2 regions of the Paraconexibacter sp. AEG42_29 genome follow, and region 2 is predicted to be linked to the other one. Evidence: riboswitches for the same ligand, from Rfam matches in the RefSeq annotation. Region 2 holds a riboswitch; the other holds the start of a gene.
The links. A riboswitch is a leader RNA that binds a small molecule or an ion and turns the genes downstream of it on or off. The one in region 2 is predicted to bind cyclic di-AMP.
Positions count from the first base shown of each region.

Region 1: another riboswitch for cyclic di-AMP. It lies ahead of DSM112329_RS12265 (septal ring lytic transglycosylase RlpA family protein); the one in region 2 lies ahead of DSM112329_RS20160 (septal ring lytic transglycosylase RlpA family protein).

Region 1 covers NZ_CP114014.1:2,531,845-2,547,054, reverse strand. The annotation lists gene DSM112329_RS12310 (S8 family serine peptidase) at 1-622, opposite strand, end outside; gene DSM112329_RS12305 (hypothetical protein) at 619-759, opposite strand; gene DSM112329_RS12300 (DedA family protein) at 807-1,430, shown strand; gene DSM112329_RS12295 (hypothetical protein) at 1,809-2,522, opposite strand; gene DSM112329_RS12290 (thioesterase family protein) at 2,554-3,384, opposite strand; gene DSM112329_RS12285 (alpha/beta hydrolase) at 3,473-4,261, opposite strand; gene trxA (thioredoxin) at 4,282-5,025, shown strand; gene DSM112329_RS12275 (alpha/beta fold hydrolase) at 5,051-5,824, opposite strand; gene dinB (DNA polymerase IV) at 5,852-6,913, opposite strand; gene DSM112329_RS12265 (septal ring lytic transglycosylase RlpA family protein) at 7,051-7,770, opposite strand; cyclic di-AMP (ydaO/yuaA leader) riboswitch at 7,782-7,981, opposite strand; gene DSM112329_RS12260 (amidohydrolase family protein) at 8,058-9,194, opposite strand; gene DSM112329_RS12255 (hypothetical protein) at 9,280-9,939, shown strand; gene DSM112329_RS12250 (sigma-70 family RNA polymerase sigma factor) at 9,980-10,534, opposite strand; gene DSM112329_RS12245 (NAD+ synthase) at 10,654-12,387, shown strand; gene DSM112329_RS12240 (PaaI family thioesterase) at 12,394-12,807, opposite strand; gene DSM112329_RS12235 (hypothetical protein) at 12,890-13,984, shown strand; gene DSM112329_RS12230 (SRPBCC family protein) at 14,012-14,470, opposite strand; gene DSM112329_RS12225 (adenine phosphoribosyltransferase) at 14,486-15,007, opposite strand; gene DSM112329_RS12220 (MerR family transcriptional regulator) at 15,013-15,210, opposite strand, start outside.
Region 2 covers NZ_CP114014.1:4,143,205-4,158,414, reverse strand. The annotation lists gene glp (gephyrin-like molybdotransferase Glp) at 1-458, opposite strand, end outside; gene DSM112329_RS20165 (diguanylate cyclase) at 539-1,642, shown strand; gene DSM112329_RS20160 (septal ring lytic transglycosylase RlpA family protein) at 1,655-2,395, opposite strand; cyclic di-AMP (ydaO/yuaA leader) riboswitch at 2,405-2,566, opposite strand; gene DSM112329_RS20155 (hypothetical protein) at 2,628-3,401, opposite strand; gene DSM112329_RS20150 (sigma-70 family RNA polymerase sigma factor) at 3,729-4,832, shown strand; gene DSM112329_RS20145 (type IV pilus twitching motility protein PilT) at 5,015-6,190, shown strand; gene DSM112329_RS20140 (helix-turn-helix domain-containing protein) at 6,232-6,597, shown strand; gene DSM112329_RS20135 (PPC domain-containing protein) at 6,648-7,649, opposite strand; gene DSM112329_RS20130 (M14 family metallopeptidase) at 7,661-10,252, opposite strand; gene DSM112329_RS20125 (N-acetylmuramoyl-L-alanine amidase) at 10,434-12,164, shown strand; gene DSM112329_RS20120 (hypothetical protein) at 12,251-12,718, opposite strand; gene DSM112329_RS20115 (hypothetical protein) at 12,723-13,550, opposite strand; gene DSM112329_RS20110 (zinc ABC transporter substrate-binding protein) at 13,659-15,210, shown strand, end outside.

The DNA.
Region 1 (15,210 bases), 1.6 Mb from region 2:
CCGCATCGTCGTCGGTGAGGATCGCCACGGCGCTCGTGAACTCGCCGCCCGCGGGGAACGTGGCGTCCGCGGTCTGCCAGTCGAAGGAGTCGGAGATGACGCCGACCGTCACCCCCGCGCCCGTGGGTCCGAGCGCCCGGACGGGCGGGGTGCGGTGCGCCGCGTCGCCCTGGGTCGTGACCGGCCCGACGTCGGCGACCGGGGCCCAGCTCGCCTCGATGGCGCGGACGACGGGCAGCGCAGCGGCACGGTCCAGGCGCCCGGGCTCGAGCCAGCCCTCGACCGCCGCGTAGGGCAGCGCGTCGCTCGTCGCGGTGACCGTCATGCCGAGCTCGCGCAGCAGGCGAGCCGCAGCGGTCGCGGTGCCGTCGACGCTCACGTCGATGAGGACGCGTCCGGCGCGGGCCTGCAGCCCGGTCGCGCGCCCGGGCGCCGCGGCCTTGCCGGTGGCCTGCGGAGCGGTGAGGTCGCGCAGTGCCGACTCGATCGGCGCGGACCGGGCCGGGACGGGACCGCCCGCTGCTGCTGCTGGAGCGGCCGCCACGGCGGTGGCCGCCGAGGCGCCCGCGACGGGGGCCGCGGCGGCGAGGGCGAGTACTGCCAACAGGGCCCTCGGCGTCATGACCCGATGATGCCACGAGCGCGGAGCGGGACGGCCACCCGGCGGGTGACCTCCCTCGTGGCGCGGTCGTGGACCGGCGCGAACCGCGTCGCGTCCTCCGCGGCGCGGTCGGCGGCGATCCGGTGGCGCCGGTTCACGAGCGCGTGACATCGTCCCGGCGCGACCAGGTCATCGTGGGCCGGACGTGCTGGACTGGCTGCCGGATCCCCTCGCCGTCCTGCGCGACCTCGCCGAGAGCGCCGGCTACTGGACGTACGCGATCGTCGCCGGCGTGGTGTTGCTGGAGACCTCGGTCGGCCTCGGGATCCTGTCGCCCGGCGAGGCCGTCCTGGCGGTCGCCGGCGCGGCCAGCACCGGCAGCGGCTCGCTGGACCTGGTCGCCCTGCTGGCGATCGTCTGGGTCGCGGGCATGATCGGCGACGGGTGCAGCTACCGGCTCGGACGGCGCTACGGACCTGGCCTGCTGCTGCGGCTGCGCATCCCGCGACGGCGGATCGCCCACGTCCACCAGCTGCTGGCCGACCGCGGGGGCGTCGTCCTCGTCGGTGGCCGGTTCGTGGGCCCGGTGCGGGTGTTCGCACCCTTCCTCGCGGGGTCGAGCGCCATGACGGGCCGGCGGTTCCTCGCGTGGGACGCGCTCGGCGTCGCGGTCTGGGGCTGGTCCTACGTGCTGATCGGCTACGCGTTCGCCGGCTCGGTCGACGGCGCGTCCTCGACGTTCGGCCGTGCCGGCGCGGTGCTGGTCTGCGCGGTGGTGGTCCTGGCGCTGATCGTCCGCCGCCGCTCACGCGCCCGCGACGCCGGGTGACCCCGTGGCCCGCACACGCGGGTGAATGTCGATCCACCCGCCCCGGAGCCGTGCGATCCACCACTCACCCAGCCGACCCGCGGTGAATGACGATCCACTGGATCCGGAGCCGTGCAACACGCCACCGACGGGCCGGGCGGTGCCCGATGTGCCACCACGTGCGCGGGCGGTACGTGGTGGCACATCGAGCACCCCCTCCCGCGACCCCGTCGGCGCCCGCGCCCCGCCGCGCCGCGCCCGCCGACGGCGAGACGAGTGAATGACGATCAACCCGCGTCCCAGCCGTGCGATCCACCACTCCCCCGGCCGACCCGCGGTGAATGACGATCCACCCGCGTCCCAGCCGTGCGATCCGCCACTGGCCAGGCCGGCGGGCCGTCAGGTGCGGATGAGCGTGGTCTTCCACGCCGTCGCGTCCCCCGACCGGGCGACGGGCTCGAAGCCTGCGCCGCGCAGGCGGCCCAGGGACTCGAGCACCCGCTCCAGCGGGGCCGGCTGCGCCCAGCGCAGGCACAGCGCCCGCACGTCCACGGGCGCGCGCAGGATGTGGTCCACCAGCCGGTACTCGGCGCCGTCGACCGCGACGCACAGCAGGTCCGCGTGATCGTGCCCGTCCGTGGCGAGCGCGTCGGCCAGCGACCGCGCCGGGGCGCTGAAGGACTCGTGGGACCCCGGCAGGTCGCTGGGCCGGTGGGCCTGGTAGCCGCCGAGCCGCGGTGCGTGGACGGTCACGGTCACGTCGGCGTCCCAGAGTGCGACCGGGTGGAACGCGACCCGCGGCTCCCGGGCGGCGACACGCGCGACGTGCTCCGCGGCACGGGGGTCCGCGTCGTACAGGTTCACCGTGCAGCCGAAGCGCGCGACGATCCCAGGGGCGACGCCGCCGTCGGACCCGGCCCCCGCCACGTAGACGACGCTCGTGGGACCGAGCGCCTGGCCCGGGACCTCGAAGCCGCCACCGCGCAGATCGCCGACCGTCACCATGCCCGGCTGGGCCGCGACCACGACCGCGCGCCGGAACGCTGCGGCCTGCTGGCGGTCCCGCAGCAGGCCCGCCGCCCGCCTGAGTGTGCCCTGGGCCCCGCCGCTCATGCTCATCACACTATCCCGCGCCGCCCGCCGGTCAGCGCGCGCGGACGAACAGCGTCTGGTGGCTATGGCCGATCGGCCCGGACTCGTCGTGCAGCGTGGACGCCGCCCAGCCGACGCCGGTCGGCTCGATGTTCGTGACGGAGTCCATGAGGACCCACTCGCCGGCCGGCTCGCGCAGGAGCGTGATCGTGAGGTCGGTGTTGACGAAGAGGTGCGTGCCGAACCCCACGACGCGGCTCACCCCGTTGCCGAAGTCGGCGGCGGCGCAGACGCGCGCGGCCGGGCACGGAGGCTCGTCGTCGACGAGGTCGCGCGGAAGCCGCATCCACACGCGGGCGGGCCCGTCCTCCGCCACGCTGCCGGCGATGAAGCGCAGCTCCATCCCCGTCCGGTGCATGCCCTCCGGCGGGGCATCGTCCAGTCCCGGGAACGGGGACAGCACCCCGTCGGCCGGGGGTGCCGGCGGCGGGTCCAGCGGGACGGGGGCCGCCGCACCCGGGAGCGCGACCTCCCCGGGAGCGAGCGCGACCGCCCGCGCCAGCAGCAGGGGCCGCCCGACGGTGTCGCTCAGCGTCGCCTCCAGCAGCTGGAAGTTGCGGCCCGGCTTGAGCACCGAGGTCGCGACCCGGACCGGCGCGATCGGCACCGGCCCGAGGAACTCGAACGTCAGCCGCGCCAGGCGCGCCTCGCCCGCCAGCGCCGTGAGGTGCTGCGCAACCAGCGCGGTGGGCGCTCCGCCGTGCATCTGGCCGGCATCCCACGGACCGCGCGTGTGAGCCGTCGGGACGAAGACCTCGCGCTCGCGGCGGAACAGCGGTGCATCCGCGGTGACCTCGGGGAACGGGGCGCGCGAACCGCTCATCGCAGGCCCTTTCCGAGGTCGGCGGCGCCGCAGCTCGCGGTTCGGGTGGACGAGGTCGGGATCATCGAGGGCGCCAGGCTAGTCGGCCTCAGTAGTCGGCGTCGGCCACGACGCCGGCGATCAGCTTCGACAGCCGCCCGCCCTGCCACGCGATCGGCGAGCTGCCCTCGTCCTCGACCACCAGCCGCGCGCCGGCGACCGTCGACGCGTAGGCCTCCCCCACCCACAGCGGATGCCCGGGGTCGGCGTCGTCGCGGTCGGCCACGATCAGCGTCGGGACGTCCGGCAGCGCGTCGAGATCGGCGACGACGTCGAACGGCTGCGAGCGCGGCACCTGCGACAGGGCGTCCGCCACCGCAGCGGGGTGCTCGTGCTGTGCCAGGCGCTGGTGCAGGACCTTCACGACCGTGTCGCGCCACTGCTCGGGGACGCCCGGCTCCCCGTAGGCGGCGACGAACCCGTCCACGCCACCGGTGCGCAGGCCGTCCGCCAGCCGGTCCCAGCGCTCGAGGTCGGGGGCGGCGTCCTCGTGGAAGGCGGGCGTGATGACGACCAGGCCGGCCACGCGTCCCGGGTCGGTGAGCGCGAACCGCAGCAGGGTGTGCGCGCCCATCGACGCCCCGGCGAGGACGGCCCGGTCGATGCCGTGGTCGTCCATGACCTGCCGTAGGTCGTCGGCGAGCGCGGGGTAGGTGTACTCGTCGGCCGGCGTGCTGGCGCCGTGGCCGCGGGCGTCGTACGCGATCACCCGGTGCCCGGCACGCTCCAGCGAGCGCGAGCCCATGACGACGTAGCGGTGCGACGCGGTCAGGCCGTGGAGCAGGATGACGGCCGGGCCCTCGCCGGCTTCGGACACGTGAAGTGCAGGTGCAGGCATGCGAGGCCTAACCTAGTGGGATGACCGTCATCGACACGACCGAAGCCGACTTCCAGCGCGACGTGATCGAGCGGTCGCATGAGATGCCCGTCGTGGTGGACTTCTGGGCGCCGTGGTGCGGCCCGTGCAAGCAGCTGACCCCGTTCCTCGAGCGGTCCGCCGCCGAGGCGGAGGGCTCCGTCGTGCTGGCCAAGGTCAACACCGACGAGAACCCCGCCATCTCCCAGTCCTTCGGCGTGCAGGGCATCCCGGCCGTCAAGGCGTTCGTGGACGGCAAGGTCGTCGACGAGTTCGTCGGGGCGCAGCCGCCCGCCGAGGTCAAGCGCTTCTTCGCCAAGCTCGTGCCGTCGAAGGCGGCGGTGTTGGTCGCCGCCGGGGACGAGGAGAGCCTTCGCGGCGCGCTCGCAGCCGAGCCGGGCCGGGCCGACGCCTCGCTGGCGCTGGCCCACATCCTTCTGGGCCGCGGGGAGGACACGGCGGCGCTCGAGGTGCTCGGCAAGGTCCGCGGCAGCTACCAGGCGGACGGGCTCATCGCCCGCATCCGGCTGGCCGCGGATCCCGAGCTCGACCTCGGTGCCGCGCTGACGGCGCTCGACGACGAGCGCCGCGAGGAGGCCCTCGACCTGCTCATCGACCGCGTGCAGCGCTTCCCGGCCCAGCGCGACGAGCTGCGCGCGATCGTGGTCGGCGTCCTGGACGAGCTCGGCGTCGACGACCCGCTGGCACGGGACACGCGCAAGCGCCTGGCCGCCGCGCTCTACTAACGGGGCGGGCAGGGCCGGCCCGCCCTCAGCCCAGGGCGTGGGCCTTCAGCGCCGCCGCGCTGCGCTCCGGCTGCTCCCACCAGAACATGTGACCGACGCCGTCCCACAGCTCGAGCCGGGCACCTGGGATCAGCGACGCGATGAGCTCGCCGTTGGCTGCGGGCAGCATCAGGTCCTCGGTGCCGTGGAGGACCAGCGTCGGCCGGTCGACCCCGGGCAGGCGTGCGCTCGTGTCGTGCCCGGCGATCGCCTGCATCTGCAGCATGATCGTCGCGACCTTCGCCGGTGCGGCGAGGGCCATCTGCCGGAACGCCTCGAAGTGGGCCGGGTCGGCGCGATAGCCCGCTGACACGTTGCACTCGTAGCCGGCGCGGAATGCCAGCTCGCGGTCGCCGGAGGTCATTGCGGCGCCGAGCTTCTGCATCGTCTCCGGCCCTGTCATGACCGACTGCGGTCCGCCGCAGTACGTGCAGCCGAGCGTCAGGCTGCGGATGCGGGAGCCGTGGCGCAGCGCGAGTTCCTGCGCGACCATGCCGCCCATCGAGATGCCCAGGACGTGCGCGGACTCCCAGCCGAGCCGGTCCAGGAGCGCTGCGGCGTCGTCGGCGAGGTCGACGATCGAGAAGCCCTCGTCGACCGCCGGCGAGAGCCCGATCCCGCGGTGGTCGTAGGCGACGACGTCGAAGTCGGGCGCGAGCGCCGTGAGGAACTCGTCGCCCCAGGACTTGTGCGTCCCGCTCATGCCCTGGATGAGGAGCAGGGGCTCGCCGGTGCCGCCGCGGGTGAAGTGCAGGTCCATGGGCGGCGACCCTACCGACGCCCAGGCTCAGACAGGCAGGGCGAGCTGCACGGGCTCGGGGGCCGGCTCCTCGGTCCCGCCGAACGAGGCCACCCGGACCCCGAGCAGCCGCACCGGCCGCGGCGGGGCGTACTCGCGCAGGAGCTCGAGAGCGACCTGGCCGACGTGCTCGACCTCGTTCGTCGCGTGCGCGATGGTGCGGGCGCGCGTGACGGTCGTCCAGTCGTCGAGGCGGACCTTGATGGCGATCGTCCGCCCCGCCCGCTCGTGCTTCTGCAGCCCTTTGCACAGCTGGTCCGCGAGCCGGTGCAGTTGCGCCTCGAGCTCGTCGCGCACCGTGATGTCGACGTCGAAGGTGGTCTCGCGGGACTCCGACACCGCCTCCCGGACGGCCTCCACGTGCGTCGAGCCCTCGAAGCGGGCACGCGCGGCGAGCCACGGACCCTGCCGCGGGCCGAAGGCGCCGGTGAGCACGTCCGGATCGGCCTTAGCAAGCGCGGCGAGCGTCGTGATCCCGAGCTCGTCCAGCCGCTCCGCCGTCTTGGCGCCGATCCCCGGCACGAGGCGCGGCGGGGATCCGGCGAACCGGACGCACGCCTGCTCGCGGGTCAGGACGACGAACCCCTGGGGCTTCTCGGCTTCGGAGGCGACCTTCGCGACGAGCTTGTTGGGGCCGATGCCGACCGAGGCGTCGAGCCCGGTCGCCGCGCGGATCTGCGTGACCAGCCGGCGCATGCTCGCTCGTGGCGAGAGCAGGCCTGTGAGGTCCAGGTAGGCCTCGTCGAGGCCCATGACCTCGACTTCGTCGACGGCCCCGCGGACCAGGCCCATCACGACGGCCGACTGCTCGCGGTAGGCCGGGAAGTCGGGCGGGATGACCACCGCCTCCGGGCACAGGCGGCGCGCGCGGGACATCGGCATCGCCGAGCCGACGCCGGACCGGCGCGCCTCGTAGCTCGCGGTGGTCACGACGGCCCGCGGCCCGGATCCGCCCACGACGACCGGCCGGCCCTTCAGCTCAGGGCGCCGGAGCAACTCCACCGACGCGTAGAACGCGTCGATGTCGAGGTGGGCGATGACCGGGGGCACGCGCGTCACAGGCTACGTGCCGCCCAGGACGGCATGGTGCGAACAGACGTTCGCACCATGCGGAAGGGTCGTCCCGGGGTGATGTCGGGTCCGGCCGCGCAGACCGCCGCAGGTCGCGGCGGCGCGCAGCCGCGGCCCTACTTGGTCGCGAGGACCGTCCCGAGGTCGCCGAACCCGAGGGCGCGCTTGGTGGCGCCCGTGAGGTCGAACTCGCGGCCGCCGACGAACGGGCCGCGATCGATGACGCGCACGCGCACGGACTTGCCGCGGTACCGGAGCGTCAGCTTGGTGCCGCAGGGCAGCGTCTTGTGCGCGACACCGAGCTCGTTGTAGCCGAGCGTGCCGCCACAGGCGAGCGGGTTGCCGTACAGCGCGTACCACGAGGCGTACGCCCGGCGGAAGACGTTCATCCGGCCGGCCGCCCGCGCGGTCCGCTTGTCGAACTGGTCGCCGGGGAACTGCACGCGCAGCGTGAGGACCCCGGGACGCTGCGGCTTGTAGGCGAAGCTGAACCGGCCGCCCTGACGCGTGAGCGTCCGGTCGACGGTCGACCAGCCGTTGCCGCGACGGACCTGCAGGCGCACGACGCGGCCGCGCAGCGAGGGCTGGAGCTTGCCGCGGACGGACGTGGTCCGCCCGATGGTCACGTTGCGCCCGACCTGCTGGACCCAGACGCTGGCCTGCGTGCGCTTTCGCTCGCGCTTGGTCTGCTGCTTCGCAGCACCGCCGGTGGCCTTCGCGGATGATGCGGCGCGCGTGGTATCGGCTGCGCCGGTGGTGGGCACCACGGCGAGCGTGGCGCAGACGGCTGTCGCGCCGGCCGTCAGGCGGGCACGGGACATGTTCGTCGGCCTCATGGAGGTCGACCTCCTTCTGTGTCATGTCGCCTACGGGGTTAGCTGTCGGGCTCGCAACACCACCCGTCACGCACCGTGCGTGTCGTGGTCGTGCCGCTACACCGGCAGAGAGCCGGCGATTCGCCCCATCCGGTTCTGCTCTGCGCAGCCCCGGTAGTGGGTCCCCCGCTCGTCCCCGCATGGATGGGAGACGACTCGGCGATCGAACAGTTGTTCGCTCAGCGTAGCGAACGCAACTGCAGCTTGTGTGTTGCTGGTCACACAGCAATGAGGTGCGACGCCGTGCGTCAGATCGGGGCGCGCGGCACCGCGACGCCGGGCGTGGCGGCCAGCGCGATCGCGGACGCAACCGCCGGGATGATCGCGAACCGCTCGTCGGGCGCCTCGGCGTACTGGCGCAGCGCCAGCGCCAGCAGGCCGTCGACGAGGTCGAGCAGCGGAGCCAGGTCCGCGCCGGCCTCGTGCTGGCAACCCAGACGGGCCAGCGCGAGCGGCTCGGTCGGGTCGGCCTCGGCGATCGCGACGTGCACCGCCGCGGCAGCATGGGCGATGACGCGCTCGAGCGCCGGGTGGCGTGGCCCGAGGCCGTGCTCGCCCCGCGCCGGCCCGTGGTCCTCGAGGTCCGCCCCCGCGATGACGCGCGCGAGCTGACCACCGGCCATCGACGCCATCGCGGCGCCGTCGATGCCCACCTGCCGCGCGCACCGCCGCAGCAGGAACGCAGCCATCAGCCCAGGCCCGTACGGCATGTCGCTCGCGTAGAGGATCTGACCCGGCGGGATGCTCGTCACCAGCGCCAGCAGGTCGGGCGCGAGCCACCACGAGGTGTCGAAGAGCAGGTTCGGGAGCTCGGCCGCCGCGCCCGCCAGCAGCCCGAGGTCGCTGATGCCGGCGTGCGCGAGCACGATCCGCGCCTCCGGGTAGCGCCGCGCCAGGTCGGCGCAGGCCAGTCCGAGGTTCGGGATCCCGCGCCCGGCGTGCAGCAGGACCGGGGCGCGTCGGCCCCCGGCCAGCGCGACGAGCTCCTCGACGACCGGGTGCGGGACCCCGAACGCGTCGCTGCGGGGATGGAGCTTGATGCCGGCGGCGCCGGCCGCGAACCCGCGTCGCGCTTCGTCGAGGGCGCCCTCCGCGTTCGGGTCCACGCGCAGCAGCCAGTCGAGCCGGCCGGCCGATGCGGCTGCCTGCGCGGCGATCATGTCGTTGGCCGGCGGGTAGCCGCCGGGCTCGTGCATGGGATACACGAGCCCGCTTGCGTGCCCGGCGGCGTCGAGCCCCTCGAGGATCTCGTCGAGCGTCCCCTTCACCCCGTCCGGATCGTTGTGACCGATGTGCAGGTGGGCGTCGCGCCAGGTGAGGTCGCCGGTGTCCTCGCGCAGGAGCGCGGCGATCGACCGCGCCTGCGGCAGTCCGTTGACGGGCATCGGGCCAGCTTATTGGCCGCCTGCGTCGGCCGGCCTGGCGTCATTCGTTAGGTATCCCTAATACCAACTGGTAGGGTCGGCATTCATGAGCCCGCGCCCGCGCTTCCTGTCCACGATCTCCGAACAGGCCTGCCCGGGACTCGGGGACGTGCTGCTCGCCCTCGCCGCCGAGTTCGGGGCGACGACCACGGGCCGCGTCGACGACGACCTCGACGCTCGCGCGCTGCAGGCGATGCCGGCACGCGGCCAGGACGCGCTCGCGCAGGCGACCGCGCTGCGGGCGGCCCTGTGCGACATCGACCGCGCCCCCACGGGCCACGGCACCCGCGCGTTCCGCGTCGACATGGCGGTCGCCGACCTGCGTGCCGACCCGCTCCTGCTCGTGGTCATCGGCGCCGAGGTCGCAGCGCGCGCGGGACTGCGGTTCGGCGTCAGTGCCAGCGGCAAGGAGCACCTGCTCGTCTTCCGCGGCCCGACAGGACCGGCCGGCCCCGTCGCGCTCGACCTCGCGCATCCGGCGCGGCCGATCCTCACCGGTGACGCCGTCCCGACCCCGCTCGTGCGCCGCTGCGGACATCAGCTGGCCTTCGCGCTGCTCAACGGGCTCGCGGTCGACGCCTGGCTGGCCGGCGACCTCGCGAACGCGGAGCACGCGTGCGACCTGCGGCTGCAGCTGCCGATCGACGGGGCGACGCGCGAGCGGATCGAGCTCGAGGCCAAGCGGCTGCGCGCATCCCGCAACTGAGAGACGGACGGGCGCCCCGCATGGACGGGGCCGCCGGGCGCTACGCGGCGTCGGCCACGAGCGCGCCGATGCGGCCCTCGGCCAGCAGGTCGTCGCGGAGCTTGGTGAGCCCGAGGCGGATGCGGCTCTTCGCGGTGCCGAGCGGGACGCCGGCGCGCTTGGCGATCTGGTCGGCGGTCAGCCCGCCCCAGTAGGCCAGGACGACGGCCTCGCGCTGGGCCTCGGGCAGCTGCCGCAGCGCCTCCTGCACGGCCGAGCGGTCGCCCTCGCGCTCGACCATCGCCGACGGCCGCTCCTCGACGCGGGCCTCGTCGTGGGCGACGACGAGCTTCAGCCGGTCCCCGGCGCGACCCGCGGCCTGGCCCTCGCGCCACAGGTCGAGGGCGCGCGAGCGGGCCATCAGACGCAGGTAGCTGCCGAGCTCGCCGCGGCGGGCGTCGAACTTGGCCGGGCTGCGCCAGACCTTGACGAAGACGTCCTGCACGACGTCCTGAGCCTGGGCCTGGTTGCCCAGGATGCGGTACGCGGCCCCGTAGACGCCACGGTGGTGCTCGTCGTAGGCGCGGGAGAAGGTGGTGTGATCGGCAAGGTTCATGGCGGCGGAATCCAATGGAAGTGAGGGGAAGCGGTAGCAACCTTCAACACGCTGTTACCCAACCTTACACAAGATGAACAAGGTCTTCAATGAGTCGATGCTGCGACAATCCCGCGCCCATGCGGATCGCCCTCGCCCAGCTGAACACGACCGTCGGCGACCTGCCCGGAAACCGCGCCCTGATCGAGGGTGCGATCGCGGATGCCCGCGCCGCCGGGGCGGCAATCATCCTCGTCCCCGAGCTGGCGATCACCGGCTATCCGCCCGAGGACCTGCTGCTCAAGGAGCACCTGCTGGCCGCCGCCCGGGCCGAGCTCGAGGCGATCGCCGCGCAGACCCACGGCATCGTCGCGGTCGTCGGCTTCCCCGAGCGCGCGGACGACGTCTACAACAGCGCAGCCGTGATCGCGGACGGCGGCGTCCGCGCGATCTACCGCAAGCTCCGGCTCCCGAACTACGGCGTCTTCGACGAGCTGCGCTACTTCCAGGCCGGCACCATGCCCATGGTCATCGAGGTGGACGGCGTCACCGTCGGCCTGACCATCTGCGAGGACCTGTGGATGCCGGGTGCACCGGCGACCCCGGAGGCGCTCGCCGGCGCGCGGCTGATCCTCAACATCTCCGCGTCGCCCTTCCATGCCGGCAAGGCCTCCGCGCGCGAGACGATGCTCGCGCAGCGCGCACGGGACAACCTCGCGGCCGTCGCCTTCTGCGCCCTCGTCGGCGGCCAGGACGAGCTCGTCTTCGACGGCTCGTCCGTCGTCGTCGACCACAACGGCCTGCCGATCGCCCGGGCGCCGCAGTTCCGGCCCGCGCTGCTGGTGTGCGACGTCGACACGGACGCGGCCGGCAGCGCCCGGCTCCACGACACCCGCCCGCGGCTGGCCGCCCGCGAGGAGCCGCCGGTCTACGAGCACGGCGGCACCTTCACCACCGCGGCACCCGACCACGTCCTCGCGCCGGCGACGAGCCACGCGCAGGCCGGAACGATCGCCGTCCGCCCGCCCGCCGTGCAGGAGGTCTACGAGGCGCTCGTGCTCGGGGTCCACGACTACATCGCCAAGAACGGGTTCCAGCGCGTCGTCCTCGGCCTCTCGGGCGGGGTCGACTCGACCCTCGTCCTGCTGATCGCCGTCGACGCGCTCGGAGCCGACCGGGTCAGCGTCGCGGTCATGCCCTCGCGCTACTCCTCCGACGGCACCCAGGGCGACGCGCGACAGCTGGCCGCGAACCTGGGGGTCCAGTGCCTGGACCTGCCGATCGAGCAGCCGATGCTCACCTACGAGGCGCTGCTCGGCGAGGTCTTCGCCGGCCGCGAGCCCGACCTGACCGAGGAGAACCTGCAGGCGCGCATCCGCGGCAACCTGCTGATGGCGCTGTCGAACAAGTTCGGCTGGATCGTCCTGACGACCGGCAACAAGTCCGAGATGAGCGTCGGCTACTCCACGCTCTACGGGGACAGCGCGGGCGGCTTCGCGGTCATCAAGGACGTCCCCAAGACGCTGGTGTACGAGCTCACCGCGTGGCGTCGCGCGCGTGACGCGAGCGATCCGGTCCCGGACTCGATCGTCTCGCGGCCGCCGTCCGCCGAGCTGCGCCCGGACCAGAAGGACTCCGACTCCCTTCCGCCCTACGACGTCCTGGACCCCATCCTGCAGGGCTACGTCGAGCAGGACCTCGGCCCGGACGCGCTGATCGCGCGGGGACACGACGAGGACGCCGTGCGGCGCATCGTCCGGCTCGTCGACCTCGCGGAGTACAAGCGCCGCCAGCAGCCGCCCGGCGTGAAGATCACCCCGCGGGCGTTCGGGCGCGACCGGCGGCTGCCGATCACGAGCCGCTGGCGCGGCTGACCCGGGTCAGACCGGCGCGGTGGGCAGGGGCCGCACCGCGATCGTCATGCGGATCAGGGAGCACAGGCGACCGGCGTCGTCGGTGATCTCGACCTCCCAGACCCATGTGGTCCGTCCCTTGTGGCGCCGGATCGCCGTCGCGTGGATCGTGCCCTCGAAGATCGGGCGCAGGAACGACGTCTGGTTGCTCAGGCCCTGGGCGGACATGCCGTCCTCGATGACGACCCGCGCGGTGCCGATCGACGTGATCGACTCGGCGATCGACGCGAAGACGCCGCCGTGGACGAGCCCCATCGGCTGCTTGACCTTATCGCTGACCTCGACGGTCGCCGTGACCCGCTCCGGCGTGACCTCGCCGAGCTGCAGCCCGTAGAGGGCGTCGAAGGTCTGCTCGTACGGGATCGCGGGCTCGAAGTCCATGAGGCCGCGGAGTCTATGCGCGCACGCGCGCAGGGGAGGTTGCGCCGCAGCACCGGGCGCTCCGGACTAGGCTTGTCGGTCGATGAGCCGTCTCGACGAACTTCCCGCCGACCAGAAGGCCACGCTCCAGCTGCTGCTGAAGCAGGGCAAGAGCTACGACGACCTCGCAGCGCTGCTCCGCCTCGAGCCACGCGCCGTCCGGGACCGGGCGCTCAACGCCCTCGACGCGCTCGGGCCGGAGAACGTCGACGGCCTTTCGCCAGAGCGTCAGGACGAGGTGTCCGACTACCTGCTCTCGCAGCAGTCCGCCTCCGCGCGCGCCGCCACCCGCGCGTTCCTCGAGGGCTCGGCCGCCGGCCGCTCCTGGGCGCGCGCCGTCGCGGCCGAGGTCCGCGGGCTCGCCGGCGACAGCCTGCCCGAGATCCCGGCCGACGCCGTCGAGACCGAGGAGGCCTTCGAGGCCGTCACCGCGCGTCGCGCGGCCCGTGAGCGCCAGGAGCAGTCCTCCAAGACCGGCGGGATCATCCTGCTCATCGGCGCGGCCGCGATCGTCGCTGTCCTGGTCGTCCTGGCGGTCTCCCGCCTCGGCGGCGACGACGACGACGACTCGGCGTCCTCTGACGACACCCCCGTCGCCACGCAGACCAGCGCGGCCGCCGGCGCCGGCGCAGCAGGCACCGACACCGGGACCGGGGCGGCCGCCCCCACCGACCCGAACGGCGGCATCGAGGTCCAGATCCCGATGACGTCCACCGCCAACAAGGACACGGTCGCCGCCGGCTTCGTCCTCAAGCAGGGCAACACCCGCGTCCTCGGCATCAACGGCCAGGGCTTCCCGGCGACCGACGGCAGCAAGTTCAACTACGCCGTCTGGCTGTACACCTCGAAGGCCAAGGCCGTCCGCCTGGGCTTCGTGGGCGCCGGCGTGGCCGCTTCCGGCGCCGACAAGGGCCGCCTCGTGACCGGCGCCGACCCGGACCAGATCGAGAAGGCCGCCGAGGCCTCGAAGGACGCCAAGGAGAAGGCCGCGGGCATCGAGACCGCGAACCTGATCCGGACCGCGCTGAAGGACATCTACACCTACAAGGAGCTCGTCGTCTCCCGCGAGCCCGCCGGGACCGATCCGAAGGCGCCGACGACCGTGGTCGTCGCGGGCCCGATCGTCAAGCCCACCTGAGCGAGCGGCGGCGCCGCCCCGGCGCCGTCAGGACTTGGCCAGCAGGTCCGCGATGTCGGCCTCGAGGTGCTCGAGGGCGTCATCGAGCACGCGGGCCGTCGCGCGGCGGACCATCATGCCGCCGCCGAACCGGGCCCAGCCGCGCATCGTCTGCTGACGCGTGATCGTGACCTTCGTCCGGCCGTCGCCGGTCGCCTCGAGCGTGATCGACGTCGAGGCGAAGGTCATGACGCGCGCGAACGGCGTGTCCTCGATCTCCTGCTCCCAGGTGATCTCGCGCTCCTCGAACATCTGGGTGAGGCGGTGGTCGGCACGGATCGCGCGGCCGCGCTCACTACGCAGGACCTCGGTGAACTGCCCGTCGCTCACCTGCTCGACCCGTTCCACGCGCGGCCACCAGCGGCGCAGGTTGTACGGGTCGCCGACGACCGACCAGACGGCGGTCGAGTCGGCGGGGATGGTGCGGCTCCGGCTGATCTTGGGCACGTCGTGGTCTCTCCCTTACTCCGTGTCGTCGACGATCAGCGCGTGGACAGCGTGCGGTGCGAGCGACGTCCGGCCCGGGAGGAACCCGAGCTCGATCAGGAACGCGCACGCGACGACCTCGCCGCCGAGCTGCTCGGCCAGGGCGCAGAGCGCGCCGGCGGTGCCGCCCGTCGCGAGCAGGTCGTCGTGCACGAGGACACGCGAGCCCGGCGTTATGGCGTCGGTGTGGACCTCGAGCGTGTCGCGCCCGTACTCGAGCGCGTACTCGGCGCTCGTGGTGTCGTGCGGAAGCTTGCCCGGCTTGCGCGCGAGGACGAAGCCGGCACCGAGCTCGCGGGCGATCGCGGCGCCGAGCACGAAGCCGCGCGCCTCGGCGGCGATGACGACGTCGGGCTTCAGCGGCCGGGCGATGTCGGCGAGGCCGGCGACCGCCGCGTCGAGCGCCGCCGCGTCCGCCAGCAGCGGCGTGATGTCACGGAAGACGATCCCCGGCTCCGGGAAGTCCGGGATGTCGCGGATGAAGCTGCGCAGGTCCATGGCGGTCAGCGGTCGGGCGGCGTGAGCGGCGGGCCGACGATCTTGCGCAGGTCCCGGATCAGCAGCAGGTGCTTCAGGTGGGTGGTGACCGCGGCGAGGTTCTCGAGCGCGTCGAGCGCCTCCTTACGGCGGTCGACGTTCCGCGAGCGCAGCGCGGGCGCGAGGATCTGCTGCAGCAGCGCCGCCTCACGGTCGGCGGACGT
Region 2 (15,210 bases):
GCGTCCACGGGCATCCCGGCGGTCAGGACCGTGGTCCCGGCGCGCATGTCCTCGCCGGCCCCGCGGACGTTCTGCGACGGTGCCGTCGGCGCGTCCACGCGGACCGTGCCGTCGCCGGGCTCGACCGTGCGCTCGACCATGATCACCGCGTCGGCCCCGGCCGGGAGCATCGCCCCGGTGGAGATCCGCACCGCGGTGCCCTCTGCGACGGCGGTGTCCGCGGGCGCGCCCGCCCGCGACTCCCCGACGATGCGCAGGGTCCGGCCGGCGGGCCCGGACCGGACCGCGAAGCCGTCCATCGCGCTGTTGGTGAACGGCGGGCTGTCGCCGGCGGCGCGGACGTCGGCGGCCAGGACGCGTCCGAGGCAGTCGGCCAGCGGGACGTCCTCGGGGGACAGGACGCGGACCGCCGCCAGCACGCGGGAGCGGGCGGTCTGGACGTCGAGAAGGGCGCTCATCTGCGCATTCTCGACCACAAGCCGACGCAATGCGGGGAGGTTCCCCGGTCCGCGCGACCGGTGGTGCTATCCATCCGGCGATGCCTGCGGGACCCACCTTCCACGGACGCCCTCCGCGCCCGGTCGCCGGGCTGCCCGACCTCGACGGCGTCGCGGTGGCCAAGGCCTGGCTGCTCGAGCTGCTCTCCCACCGCCCGCTGCAGGACGTCGCGTCCGTGCCCGTCGAGCTGCTGGCGCGGGAGGCGCCCGCGCTGTGCTCGGCGATCGCCGAGGCCGTCGCAGGTGACGCAGCGCTCGTTCGCCTGCAGTCGGGGGACCGTGCCGCGCTCGCGGCGCGCGCCGGTGTCCTGGCCGGCGCGGTCGGCCCGGTGGACGTCGTCACGGCGGTCGACGCGCTGCGGGCCGTCCTGCACCGCGCGCTGCGCAGCGGCGACGACGCGGCGCTCGCGGCGGACACCGGTGACCGGCTCGCGCACGTGTGCGCCCACGTCGCAGCCCGCACGCTCGGGGCGACCCCATCGGTGACGGTACCCACGACCGACGCGGCACCGCGTGACTTGGGCATCGACCTTGCTGCGCACGGACCGGCGGCCCCGCCGGCGTCTGGGGACTCCGTCGGGCGCGAGGCCTTCGCGCCAGGCTCGGCGGGTCCGTCGCCGCCGGCGGTCGCCGTGTTCCCCGGTCCTCCGGCGGGCGGTCAGGGCGGCAGCACGACCGCGCGCCCGGCGGGCGAGCACTCCGGCAGCGGGCCCGAGGGCGGGCACGTCAGCGCGCTGCGCACCGCCCTGGCCGACGCGACCGGGCCGGTGACCCTCCTGGCGATCGAGCTCGACGGCCTCGAGCGGCTCGTGGCGGTCGAGGGGGACGACACGGTGGTCGCCATGCTTCTGCCGGTGGAGCATGTGCTCGCTGCCACCGCCGGCCCGCAGACGCTGCTGATCCGCGAGCAGCCGGGCCGCTGGTGGCTCATCGCCCCTGGGATCGGATCGGACACCGGTCGCGAGTTCGCCGGCCAGGTCGCGGCGACGTTCGTCGCGGCGGCGCCGGTGCACCACGGGGTCCGGCTGACCGCGTCGATCGGCATCGCGGTCTTCCCCGACGACGGACGGGACGTCGAGGGGCTGCTCGACCACAGCGATCAGGGCGTCTTCACCGCCCGCGCACTCGGCGTGCCGGTCGCCTGAGCGCCTGTCGGGTCAGCCGGCCGGGGCGGCGACCGCGGTCGCCTTCGGCAGGCGCAGCGCGCCGACCGTCTCCGCGCCCTTGAAGTCGATGGCCCGGGCGGCCGCCTGCGTGAGGTCCCAGATCGTCGCGTCGCGGAACGGCCCGCGGTCGATGACGGGCACCGTGACCGTGCGCCCCTTGTAGTAGAAGGCCACCTGCGTGCCGCACGGCAGCGTCCGATGGGCCACGCCGAGCGTGCTCTTGCGCAGGATCTGGCCGCAGGCGGTCCGTTTGCCGAAGAAGCCGGGGCCGTACCACGTGGCGGTGCGGGCGCGGTAGACGGTGACGGGCGTGACGCCGGTCGCGGGCAGCGCGGCGGCGGAGACGGTCGTCCCGGTCGCCGGCCGGGGGATGGCGCGCATCGGGAAGCGCCCGATGTGATCGGTCTTCCAGCGGGCCGTGAACGCGCCGCCGGCGGTGGTGGTCGCGGTGGCGACCCGGGACCAGGCACCGCTCTTCTCCTGGCGCTGGATCAGCACGGGCTGGTTTGCGAGCCCGTGGGCCATCGTGCCGTCCACGCGGAGCGTCTTGCCCAGGTAGACGGCGGTCCGCACGACGAGCGTCCCGGCGGCCCCTGCCGCGGGGGTCGCCTCGGTCGAGGAGCCGAAGCCGAGGCCGCCGTCGGACTGGGCCGCAGCGGACGCCGGAAGGGCGGCGCACGCGGTGCACGCCGCTACGACAGCGCCGAGGCGCGCGAAGCTGTGACGAATCACGGTTCTGTGGATCTCTCGTTCGATGGCCTACGGGGTGAGCTGACGGGCTCGCGCAGAACGATCAGCGCTACGACCCCAAGGAGTCGATTCGCCCCTGCAGTCCGGGAAACGGACGGCGTTGGGTCCCCCGCCTCCGCGCCCGCTGGCGTCGGAGTTCGGCGTCTATGTACGAAATCCTACACCGGCATGCGCGGAAGGTCACAGACTTCCGCTCGCGCCGCCGGCGGGCGTGTCAGGGGCGCGGAAGGCGGCCCAGCAGGGCCTTGGCCACGCCGACGCCCGCCTGGGCGATGTCCGTCGCCGCCTGCACCGCGAGCTGGACGACGTCCTGACCTTCGGGCGCCGGCTTGTCGGGTGCGGGCTGGGTCGGCTCCTCGCTCCGGGGCGGGGGCGGGGCGAACGGCGCGCCGGGCATCTCCGCGGGCACGGGGTGGTCGAGCGGCCGGGGGGCGGCGACCGGCTTGGCGACGGGCGCGACCTTCGGCTTGGGCTTCGCGGCGGCGCGGGGCTTGGCCGCCGTGGGCTTGGCCGGGGTCTTGGTCGCCGGCGTCGCCTTCGGCTTCGCGGTGGCCTTCGCCGCCGCGGTCGCTGCCGGCTTGGCCGGGGCCTTCGCCGCCGGCTTGGCCTTGGCGGGGGCGTTCGCCGCGGGGGTCGCCCTGGCCGGCGTCGAGGCCTTGGCCGCCGTCGGGGTCGCCTTGGGCTTGGCCGGGGCCTTCGCCGCCGGCTTGGCCTTGGCGGCCGCCGGGGTCGCCTTCGGCTTGGCCGGGACGGCCTTTGCGGCCGGCTTGGCCTTGGCGGGGGCCTTCGCCTTCGCCGCGGCGGGCTTGGCCTTCACCGGGGCCTTCGGTGCCGGAGTGGGGGACGCTGCGGGTGCGGCAGCGGTGTCGGCGGCGGCCCCCGACGACCCCGGCGCCGGCGTGCGCCGGGCGCTCCGGCGCTGCGGCCGTGAGCGCGGCAGGCCGGCCATGACGTCGTCGGCGGATCCGGGCTTCTTCGGTGCGGGCACGGACCAATCATCGCAGCCGCCCCAGACCGCCGGGGGAGCGGCCCGGCCGACGGGACTCAAGGCCACCCTGCGAGTGACCGACAGTTGGATCAGCGAAAGATCTCGCAAAGGACTGAAACCGTCTGGGACTTGCGCCGTAGTAGCTCCAGAAGAGGTCGGCCACCGGGCGTTGCAAGCTTTGCCTTCGGAAAGTGAAGCGACTACCATGGGCTGTCCGCTCGGGACGGGCCCGGCGCCACGCAGGCGCCAGTCTGCCTCGACCGTCCTCGCTGTATCGCACCATGCCGGCCGCGGGAGCCTCCGCGTCGGCGAACGAAACGGACGCCAATGTCAGTAGTGGAACTGCAGGAACTGGAAGAGATCAAGGGCCTCCTCAACCGAGGCACCCAGCTCGGCGTGCTCACCTTCGCGGAGATCGCGAAGGCGGTCGGTGAGCTCGATCTCGACGAGTCGGACATCGAGGAGCTGCACGGCTTCCTCGAGAAGTCCGAGATCGAGCTCGTCGAGGAGATCGACCCCGCGACCGCGGCCACGAAGACGGTCGAGCGCGCGCCGGACAAGCGCGGCCGCCGCAAGGCGAAGACCACGCTGGATCTGAAGCCGGACATGACGACCGACTCCCTTCAGCTGTTCCTGAAGGACATCGGCAAGGTCCGCCTGCTGACGGCCCAGGAGGAGGTCGACCTCGCCAAGCGCATCGAGCGCGGCGACCTCGACGCCAAGCAGAAGATGGTCGAGTCGAACCTGCGCCTCGTCGTCTCGATCGCGAAGAACTACCGCAACCAGGGCCTGCCGTTCCTCGACCTGATCCAGGAGGGGACGCTCGGCCTGGTCCGCGCCGCGGAGAAGTTCGACTACCGCAAGGGCTTCAAGTTCTCCACGTACGCCACCTGGTGGATTCGCCAGGCGATCGCCCGCGCCCTGGCCGACAAGGCCCGCACGATCCGCATCCCGGTGCACGTCGTCGAGAAGCTGAACAAGATCGGCCGCGCCGAGCGCAAGCTCGTCACGGAGCTCGGTCGCGAGCCCACCGCGGAGGAGATCGCCGAGGTCACCGGCATCGATCCCGAGGAGGTCGACTCGATCAAGCGCTCCGCGCAGGCCCCGGTCTCGCTGGAGAAGCCGGTCGGCGACGAGGAGGAGTCCGAGTTCGGGCAGTTCATCGCCGACGAACGCGCCGAGTCTCCTTATGAGCGCGCGGCGGAGATCCTCACCAAGGAGGCCCTGCGCGAGGCGCTGGAGAACCTCTCCTACCGCGAGCGTCGCGTCCTCGAGCTCCGTTACGGCCTCGGTGGCGAGCACCCCCGCACCCTCGACGAGGTCGGCCGCACGTTCAACGTGACGCGCGAGCGCATCCGCCAGATCGAGAACCAGTCCCTGAAGAAGCTCCAGTCGTTGGCCGAGGCGCAGAAGCTGCGCGACGTCGCCTAGCCAGGCGCCGGCCGCACCAGGTTGTACGAGGAGGGGCCCGGAAGGGCCCCTTCGTCGTTCCCGGGCGTCCTCCCGGCGCCGCCACCACCACCGAATGCCAGCTGACGCACGGAGGTGCGCGTCAGCTACGACTCGGCGCGCTTGTCCACCGCGGCGCGCCGCCGCCTCAAGATCTGACGGCGATGGCCGAAACAGTCTGCATGCTCGATGTCGACGCCGCCCTCCGCCACCTCGTCGCCGAAGGGGGATCGGACCTGCACCTGAAGGTGCCGTCCCCGCCGCTGATCCGCGTCGACGGCGAGCTGCGCCCGATCGAGGGCCTGCCGACCCTCGACAGCGCCGACACCGAGGCGGTCGTCCCGCAGCTGCTGCGCGACGAGGCCCGCCTGCAGGAGTGGCGCGAGAACGGCGAGATCGACTTCTCCTACGCCATCCCCGGCGTCGCCCGCTTCCGCGTGAACGCCTTCCGGCAGCGCGGCTCGGCGTCGCTCGTCTGCCGCGCGATCCCGGTCTCGATCCGGACGATCGACGAGCTCATGCTCCCGCCCGTCATCCGCACGCTCGCCGAGGAGGAGCGCGGCATCGTCCTCCTCACCGGGACGACCGGCTCGGGCAAGTCGACGACGCTCGCCGCGATGATCGACCACATCAACACGACGATGGCGAAGCACGTCGTGACGATCGAGGACCCCATCGAGTTCCTCCACGCCGACAAGCGCTCGGCCATCAACCAGCGCGAGATCGGCCAGGACACCGCGTCCTTCAAGCAGGCCCTGCGCCGTGTCCTGCGCCAGGACCCGGACGTCATCCTGATCGGCGAGATGCGCGACGAGGAGACGGTCCACACCGCCCTCAGCGCCGCTGAGACCGGCCACCTCGTCTTCTCGACGGTCCACACCGTCGACGCCGCCGAGACCGTGAACCGCCTCATCGACTTCTTCCCGCCGCACATGCACCAGCAGGTCCGGGCGATGCTCGCCGGCACGCTGAAGGGCGCGATCTCCCAGCGGCTCGTGCGCAGCGCGTCCGGCCACGGCCGGGTCGCCGTCTGCGAGGTGCTGCGGATGACCGGCCGCGTCCGCGACATGATCATGGACCCGCAGCAGACCGGGAAGCTCAACGAGGTCATCTCCGAGGGCGAGTACTACGGGATGCAGACCTTCGACCAGGCGCTCTTCGGGCACCTGAAGGCGGGGCGCATCACGATGGAGGAGGCGCTCGCCGCCGCCACGAGCCCGCACGACTTCAAGCTGCTCGTGGGGGCCGACGGCCGTAAGGGCACGACGATGGACGACCTCGCGCAGGCGGAGACGCAGCGCTCGGAAGCGGTCGGGTCCGCGGCGAGCGTCCTGCGCTGATCGCAGTCCCGGTGCAGCACTTCACTTGGTAAAGTGGAGGCATGGCCGTTGATGACAGCTGTCCCGTCTGTCGCACCGCAGACATCGTCTGTGGCAAGTGGACGCTGCTGCTCATCCGCGATCTCGCCGCCGGGACGTCCCGCTTCTGCGAGCTCGAGCGTTCGCTGAACGGCATCAGCCCGCGGACGCTGTCGCTGCGCCTGCGCGCCCTCGAGGAGGAGGGCATCGTCGAGCGCCGCACGTTCGCCGAGGTGCCCCCGCGGGTCGAGTACGCGCTGACCGACAAGGGCCAGGCGCTGCTGCCGATCGTCGACAGCATGCGGTCCTACGGTGAGAGCTGGCTGGCCGAGGACTGCGCCCGCGAGCAGGCGGCGGCCGTGCAGGTCATTCCCGCCGCCCTCGCCTGAACGACCGCGGCCACGGCCGCGCCGCTCGCCTGACCGGGACCAGGAACCTCCTAGCGCACGGTGAAGGCGCGCCTGCTCGTCCCCTTGAAGCCGGACTGGGTGAGCCCGGCCGTGTCGGTCGCCCGCGCGTAGGCCACGTAGCGGCCCTTCGGCAGCGCCGCCTTCAGCCGCACCGACCAGATCACGTGGCCGTTCGCGGTGAGGAAGATCGTCGGCTTCGTGCAGCTCGCGAGCTTCGCGAACGACGGCTTGACGGACGCCAGCTGCGTGCACCGGCCGCCCTGCTTCGCGGCCAGCCGGACGACGGCGACGCGGACCCGCGCGATCTTGCCATCGGGGTCGGCCGCGGTGCCGGACAGCACGCGGGTGCCGCGGCTCGGCGGCGCCTTGACCCGTGCGAACGGCGCGTCGTTGACCCCGGGGACGTCCGTCCCGGCGCTCGTGCCGCCACCGGCCGTCCCGCTGCCGGGGGTGCCGGTGGACGGGTCGGGGTCGGTGAAGATCACGGTCGGCGCGGGCGGGGCTGCTGCGCCCGGTGCGTTCGGCCCCGTGGATGCGACCGTCGCCCCGGTCGGCGTGACGGCCGCCACGCCCTTCTCGACCGATGCGGTGCCCTTGTAGGTGCCCATCAGCGCGGTCGCGCCGACCACCCGGACGAGGTACGGCCCGGCGCTGCCCGCGAGGAACGTCACGGACTCGTCCGAGTCGCCGTCCGCCTGCGAGGCGACCTGGTCGCCGACCTTGCCGCTCGCGTCCGACGCGTAGACGTAGAGGTCCAGGTCCACGGCGCCCTGGCTGGCGCTGCCGATGCTGATCGTCACCTGGCCGGCGGCGACGTCGACGAGCGTCTCGTCGCAGGAGCCCGGCGCCAGGCACGCCGTCTCGCTGCCGACGCCGAGACCGCTGATCGACGCGCCGTCCCAGGCGTACGGGGACCCGATCGCGACCTTGCCGCTGCGCGCTGGCGCGGCCTGGGCAGCGCTCGCGACGGCGCCGCCGAGTGCCGTGAGAGCGACGAGCGCGGCGGTGACCCGGGTGGTGGTGCGCGGCATCCGGACGCCCCTCACTTGACCGTGAACTTGATGAGGTTGCGCGTCCGCGCCTTGCGCTCGATGTTCCCCGCCCGATCGACGCCGCGGACCCATGCGAAGTAGTTCCCCTTGCCGATCGCATGGTTGAAGGCGAAGCTCCACTTCGTCGTCCCCGTCGCCGGGATGTACTTCGTGCGCACGCAGTCGACGACCGGCCCGAACGTCCCCTTGGTGGTGGCGAACCGGCACCGGTTGGCGCTGACGACCTTCGCCAGCGCGACCGTGACGCCCTTCAGCGCCGGCTTCAGGCCCTTCGGCGCGACGTCCTTGGCGGTGCCGTTGAGGAAGACGCCCTTCCGCGTGGCGCGGAGCTTGGAGCGGACGAAGCGCGACTGCGGCGCTGCCGTGTCCCGCCTGCCGTCGGCGGTCACGGTCGTCGGCAGCGCGGCGGCGTTGCCGCAGGGCAGGACCAGGTTCGCCCGCTCACCGCGCCAGATCTTGATCTCGCGCGTCTGGAACACCTTCCCGGAGGCGTCCTCGCACGTGAGCGTCCACGCCTGCCGCTCGCCCTTCTTGTAGTCGAACGGCTGGGTCGACGGCGTGACGAGCCACTCGAACGTCCCGGAGGAGTCGACCTTCGTCGTGTACTCGAGCTTGTCGGCCTGCGACTGGCGCGGACCGGGGTTCGCGCACGTGGTCGGGTTCTGGGTGCCGCCGGTGACGCCGTTGATGATGTCGATCGGGTCCAGGTCGGCCGGGCTCGAGATCGCGCAGACCGGGGCCGAAAGCGTCGTGAACGTCTTCTTCAGCCGCAGGGTCCGCCCGGCCGGCGCCTTGCCGGCCAGCGTGGAGAAGTCCTGGGTCGACGTCGCGTACTCCGACGACGTCAGGTAGGCGTTGCGCATGCCCAGTCCCGCCCGCGGGCCGGTGCCGTTCCACTGGTCGATGACGCCGCGCTGGTAGGCGACGTGGAAGTTGCCGTCGTCGTCGGACGGGGGACCGAGCTCGATCGTGTAGCCGTAGGTCCCGGCCGCGCCGTAGTTCCAGTCCTCGGTCGTCCCGGACGTGTCGTACAGCTGGTAGCTGTACTGCGAGGCGTACCCCGTGTCGGCGGCCATCTGGTCGCCGAGGACCTTGAGCCGGGCCTCGTCGGGCGCCAGGCCGTCGACGCTCAGCCCCGGGGGACGCAGCACCAGCGAGCCGAACGTGTGGGTGGTCACGAGCGTCGTGACGTTGTGCACCTGCGAGAACTCGTGGACCGACTGCGTCTCCTTCTCCGACCACTGACCGGTGCCGCGGTAGGACTGCGAGTTCGGGCTCGTGCTCGCGCCCGGGCCGCCCCAGTTGAACCCGTAGTTGCGGTTGGGGTCGACGCCGAGCTGCAGGTCGCACGGGACGCTGGGCGACGGGATCGTGCCGTTGCAGTTCTTGCGTCGGTAGGCGAGCGAGCCGCCGGCGCCGACGCTCTCGACGAGGCTCGGCGAGAGACCCGCGATGTTCGGGTCGCCGAGCAGGTCGGCCGGGTCGATCGCGTCGCGGGAGGCGATGAAGCCGTCCGGATTCACGATCGGGACGACGAAGACGCGGGTCGTGTCGAGCAGCTTGGTGACGCGTGCGTCCTTGCCGTACTGCCCGGCCAGGTAGTAGGCGTACTCGAGCGGCATCTCGCCGGCGGGCCACTCGCGTGCGTGGTGGACGCCGAGGATCAGCGAGACCGGCTTCTGGTCGTCGGTCCGCTCGACGCCGGCCGAGATCTCGACGCCGACCTGGTCGCGGCCCTGGAACGTCTTGACCGGCATCGTGAAGCCGCGGACGAGGCCCGGGTGGTCCGCGGCGAGCTTCTTGAGGTCGCTCTGGTAGTCGGCGTAGATGCGGTACGTCGTGCGGCCGGACGGGACCCCCGGTGCGTCGGCCCGCAGGTTCGCGCGGCGGTTGCTGCGCGCCCGCGCGGCGTCCTTGGCGATCAGTCGGCGGTCGGCCGCGAGCACGTCCTGGTTCACGACCTCCGCCGCGAATCCGGCCTGCTCGAGCCGGTCCAGGAGGGTCGACCCGACCGTCGCGAAGGCGTGGTCCTTGTAGACGTTCTCCTCCACGTCGACGCCCAGGGCCAGCAGCAGCGGCACCTGCCGGCGCGTGTCGGTGAGCGGGATCCGCACGTACTTCAGCGCCGCCGGGGCGGCCGGCCAGGCCGCGAGGCCGAAGGCGATGGTCCCCGTCACGGACCGCGGCGCTCCGGTCCGGCGGCAGGCCTGCAGGACGAGGGCGCCGCCGCTGCGCATCCACGCCTGCGTGACCTCGTCGGCCCCGAAGCCCAGGCTCAAGTCGACGGCCTTGCCGCTGGCCGCGTCGAACAGCGCAAGGTCCCAGTCCCCGCGCCGGCCGCCGGTCAGGCGGAAGTCGCCGAAGCCCTCCGCCGGAGCGGCGTAGCGCCGCTGCCAGACGCCGGCCGCCCCGGGCGTGGCCAGCGTCCGGCACGAGCCGGCGGTCGTCCCGGGCGCGCTGACGCTGAGGCGCTCGGCCGGGAGCGGGCTGAAGCGCTCCGCGGCCCCGGCCGGGGCGACGGAGGCGAGGGCGGCGAGCGCGGACAGGGCCGTGACGCGCGCGGCACGGGAGAACAGGTGCATGCGGACGTCAACGACCCGCGGGCCGCAAACTGGCGTTCACACGCCTCGGCTGCGCAGGAATGTGCGCGCCGGCACTCGACCATCGGTCCAGCCGCGTGGCTGGGTGGCGGGTTGCAGGGGGCAGGGTCCGCAACCCTGGGCGCCGAAACGGGTCCTTGCGACGATGGACCGGAGCGGTGACATGGACGGTTTCGCCCGCGGCCTGACCCGGCGTCGCGTCCTTGCGCTGGGCGCCACCGGCGGTCTGGGCCTGCTCGTCGGCGTCCCGGCGCCCGGGTCGGCGGCGGCCGCGCGGGTGCGGACCGCGGGGCTCGCGCTGCCGCGCGGAGCGGTTCCCGGGGGTGGCCGGGCCGGTGTCGTGGTCCGTGCACCGGAGGCCTTCGACCTGGTCGGCCTGCGCGGGGCGGACCTGCGCGGTACCGCCGCCGAGCTGCGGGTGCGCCGGACAGGCGGACGCTGGAGCCCGTGGGTCCCGCTCGGCTCCGGTGCCGACCACGCCCCCGACCACCCGCGGGCGCAGGCGGCGTCCGACCCGGTCTGGGCCGGCGGCGCCGACGAGCTGCAGCTGCGCGCCCGCCGCGCGGTCCGCGGCGGCCGGCTGCAGCTGATCACGGCGCCGGCGGCGGCGGTGTCGAGCCCCGCCCGGCGTGCGGGCGTCCGCGCTGCGACGGCCGTCACCCGCCAGGCCGGCGCCCCGCCGATCGTCCCGCGCGCCGCGTGGGGGGCCGGTGCGGTCCCGCCCCGGGCGTCCCCGAGCTACGGCGCGATCAGCGTGGCGTTCGTCCACCACACCGTGTCGGCGAACACCTACGCGCCCGAGGACAGCGCCCGGATCGTCCTGGCGATCGCCAAGTACCACCGCGACTCGAACGGCTGGAACGACATCGGCTACAACTTCCTGGTCGACCGCTACGGGCAGATCTTCGAGGGCCGCGCGGGCGGCATCGACCGTGCCGTCATCGGTGCGCAGGCCGGCGGCTGGAACAGCCAGTCGACCGGGATGGCGACGATCGGCGACTTCGCCGCGACGCCGTTCCCGGCGGCCGGCATGGCCGCGCTGACCCGTCTCATCGCGTGGAAGCTCGGGCTGCACGGCGTCCCGGCGGTGGGGACGGTGCCGCTGATCTCCGGGGGCGGCAGCGAGAACCGCTACCCGTACGGACAGACGGTGACGCTGCCGCGCGTCTGCGGGCACCGGGACGGCTGCAAGACCGCCTGCCCCGGCGACGCCCTCTACGACCAGCTCGACGACCTGCGCGCCCGGGTGGCCGCCGCCACGCCGGGGGTCCCGGTGGCGCCCGTGGGCGTCGCGACCCTGGTCGCCGCCGAGCCCGCCGTCGCCTACGGGCAGGACGCGGTCCTCAACGGTGCCGTGACGCACGGCGACGGGACGCCGGCCGCCGGAATCGCCATCAGCGTGCAGAAGCAGACGTCCGCCGGCACGTGGGTCCGCGTGGCGGTCGCGACGAGCGGGGCGGACGGCCGCTACGAGTCCCGAGTCACGTGGAAGCGGGCGTCGCCGCTGCGCGCGGTCGCGCAGTTGGCGCCGGGGAACGCCGGGCGGGCGCGGTCGGCGCCGGTCAGCGTCGGGCTGGTGCGGACGGTCGCGGTCACCGCCCCGGGCGAGCGCTCGCGGGTCCTGGCCGGGAAGAAGGTCGCGATGACCGGCACGGTCGGGCCCTCCGGCGTGGTCCGCGTCCTCGTCGAGCGGCAGGAGGCCGGTGGGCGCTGGGTGGGGGCCGGGGAGGTGCGGGCGGCGGTCACCGGAACGCGGTTCGCCGCTGGGGTGCCGCTGAAGAAGCCCGCGCTCTACCGCCTGACCGCGATCACCGGTCCGAAGGCCGCGCCGGTCCGCGCGACGCCGGTCTTCGTCCGCGCGGTGCGCGACGCGTCGAAGCTCACGCCGCCCTGACCGCTGTCCGATCGCGCCGCGAAGGAGCGCGGCCTGCTGGCGCCGGCGTTCGGCGGTCCGGTGTCCGCCGGCGGGGCGAAGCCGGGTCAGGGCGCCGCGGCGCCAGGCGTCCGGGGCAGCAGGCCCTCGACCGTGGTCCAGTCGGCGATCTGGCAGCCGTCGGCTCGCGAGAAGGCACGGTCGACCTTGCGACTGCCGATCGTCCCGCGCACGCGCCCGGTCTGCGGGCCGCCGTAGATCAGGGTGCAGGCCCGGTCCCGGGCCGGCTTGGTCCCCAGGAACTTCGCCTGCGCGCGGGCGACACGGCAGGCGCGGGTGGCGGTGGTGCGCAGGAACCCGGTCGCTGTCGCCTTGCGGCCGCAGCGGACGGTCGCCGTCCTCGCTGCGGCCTGCGGGCCCGCGTCGTACGTGACGGTGAGCCGGACGACGGGCTTGGCCGCCGCGCCTGCAGCGGTCGTCGTCAGGGTCGCGACGGCGACCACCGTGGCGACAGCGACTGCGATCGCGGTCGCGAGCAGCAGCAGCGCCGGCCGGACGGCGGCGGCAGCGGGCATCCGGCTACAGCCCGGGCGGATGGACGACGGCGAAGCCCTTGGTCGACCGCGGGGCGGTCTGCCAGCGCGAGCCGCGCGGGCCGCTGCGGCCGCTGGTGTCGTACCGCAGGCCGTCGACGACCATGAAGGTGTGCCCGGCGTTGGCGTAGATCGTGACCCACTCGCCGGGGCCCTTCTCGCCGGTCAGCGCGAGCTCGCCGGACGTCTTCGTCGTGGTCAGCAGACCGCCCGCCGCGAGGGCGTAGCTGAGCGACCCCGAGCAGTCGTAGGCCGTGTCCACGAACGATCCGTGTCCGCCGCCGTACACGTACGGGAACTTCGCGATGGCGTTCGCCCCGGCGACGATACGCGCGACGGCTGCCGGGACGTCCGGCGCGACGGTCGCGGTACCGTCCGGGTTCAGGCGGATGCCGTGGCCATTGCCGCCCGACTTGGCCGACTGCTTCTGGACCGCTTCCATCTGCCTGAGCTCGGCGGCGATCTCGGCGTCGGACGGGGCCCCGGGGGAGATGAAGTTGTCCGCGGTCTCACCGAAGCTGCCGCTGGCGGCCGTCTTGGCGACGGCCTTCTTCGCGGCGGCCTTGGCGGCGCCGGGCGCCGGCGCCTTCTTCGTGAGCTTCGTGCCGCGCGGCGTGACGAACGCCTGGTCGGCCTCGGCCTGGTCGCGGATCGGGACCGACGCGCGCTGGCTCGTCCCGGTCTGCCCCGAGTCGGGCGCGGACGCGCGCGCCTGGGTCTTGGTCTTCTCATCGGCTGAGCCGCAGCCCGTGGCGAGGGCGCCGAGGGCCAGCGCAGCGGTGAGGGCCGACGTTGCTCTGCTGCACATGCTCATCGCGGCAAGGGTAACCGGGCGACGGGCGCCCGTGCGCCACAGCCCGACAGCGCCCCGCGCCCGAGAAGACGAGACACGTTCTCATTCGTTGCTACGCTCCGGCGCGCGATGTTCGACGTCTTCCAGCTCCCGTTCGTCCAGCGCGGTCTCGTCGAGATCCTCGTGCTGTCGCTCGGCGCCGGGGTCATCGGGACGTGGATCGTGCTGCGCGGGCTGGCCTTCTACTCGCACGCGGTCGGCACGGCGGCCTTTCCGGGCCTCGTGCTCGCGGACGGGATCGGGTTCTCCGCCACGCTCGGGGCGGCGGGGACCGGCCTGCTGGTCGCGCTCGGCGTCGGCGCGCTCGCCCGGCGCGAGGGGGCGGCGGACCGCTACGACTCCCTCACCGCGCTCGTGCTGGTCGGCGCGCTGGCGAGCGGGGTGATCCTGGCGAGCGACGTCTTCCGGTCGGGTGCGAACGTCGAGACGCTGCTGTTCGGGAGCCTGCTGCTGGTCGACGGCGGCGACATCGCGTTCGCGGCCGTGGCGAGCGGGCTCTCGCTCGTGGGTGCCTACCTGCTCCACACGCGGTGGCTGATCACCGGCTTCGACGCGCGGACGGCCCCGGCGCTCGGTGCGCGTTCCGGGCTGCCGGACGCGATCCTGCTCGGCCTCGTCGCCCTGCTCGCGGTCGCCGCGCTCGCGACGCTGGGTGCCCTGCTCGCGACCGCGGTGCTGGTCGTCCCCGCGGCGACCACGCGGCTGCTGTGCACGCGACTGCCGACCTGGCAGCTGGCCACTGTCCTGCTCGTCGCGGTCGAAGGCGTCGTCGGGCTGTGGATCTCGGTGGAGGCGAACGCGCCACCCGGCGCGGCGATCGCCGTCCTGTCCGCGGGAGTGTTCACGGTGGTCGCCATCGGGCGCGCGCTGGTGCGCCGTGGTCGCCGGTCGCGGCGCGGTCCCGTGCTCGCCGCGCTCGCGGTCGTCGGGCTCGTCGCGGCGGGCTGCGGGGACACCGCGGAGTCAGGCGGCAGCGGGATCAAGGTGGTGGCGACGACGACCCAGCTCGGCGACATCGTCCGGGCGGTCGGCGGCGAGGACGTCCGCGTCGTCCAGATCCTGAAGCCGAACACCGATCCGCACGACTACGAGCCGCGTCCGCGCGACGTGCAGGAGACCGCGGGCGCAAAGGTGGTGTTCGTCAGCGGCGACAACCTCGACAGCTGGATGGCAGACGTCGTCGAGCAAAGCGGTGGCTCGCCCACGGTCGTCGACCTCGGCGCGCTCGTGCCCGAGCGGGTCCCCGGCGAGCGCGACGGCGACGAGGCCTCCGAGTACGACCCGCACTGGTGGCACGATCCGCGCAACGTCGTCGCCGCCGTCGGGCAGATCCGGGCCGCGCTCGTGAAGGCCGAGCCGGAGCGGGCTGCAGCGATCGAGGCCGGCGCGACCCGGTACCTGGCCCGGGTGCGGGCGCTCGACGCGGGCATCCAGGCGTGCGTGGACGCGGTCCCGGCCGCGCAGCGCAAGCTCGTCACCGACCACGACGCGTTCGGCTACTTCGCGCGGCGCTACGGGATCACCGTGGTCGGCGCGGTCATCCCGTCCCAGAGCACGCAGGCGCAGCCGTCGGCGGGCGAGATCTCGGACCTCGCGCAGCTGATCCGCCGCGAGCGCGTCA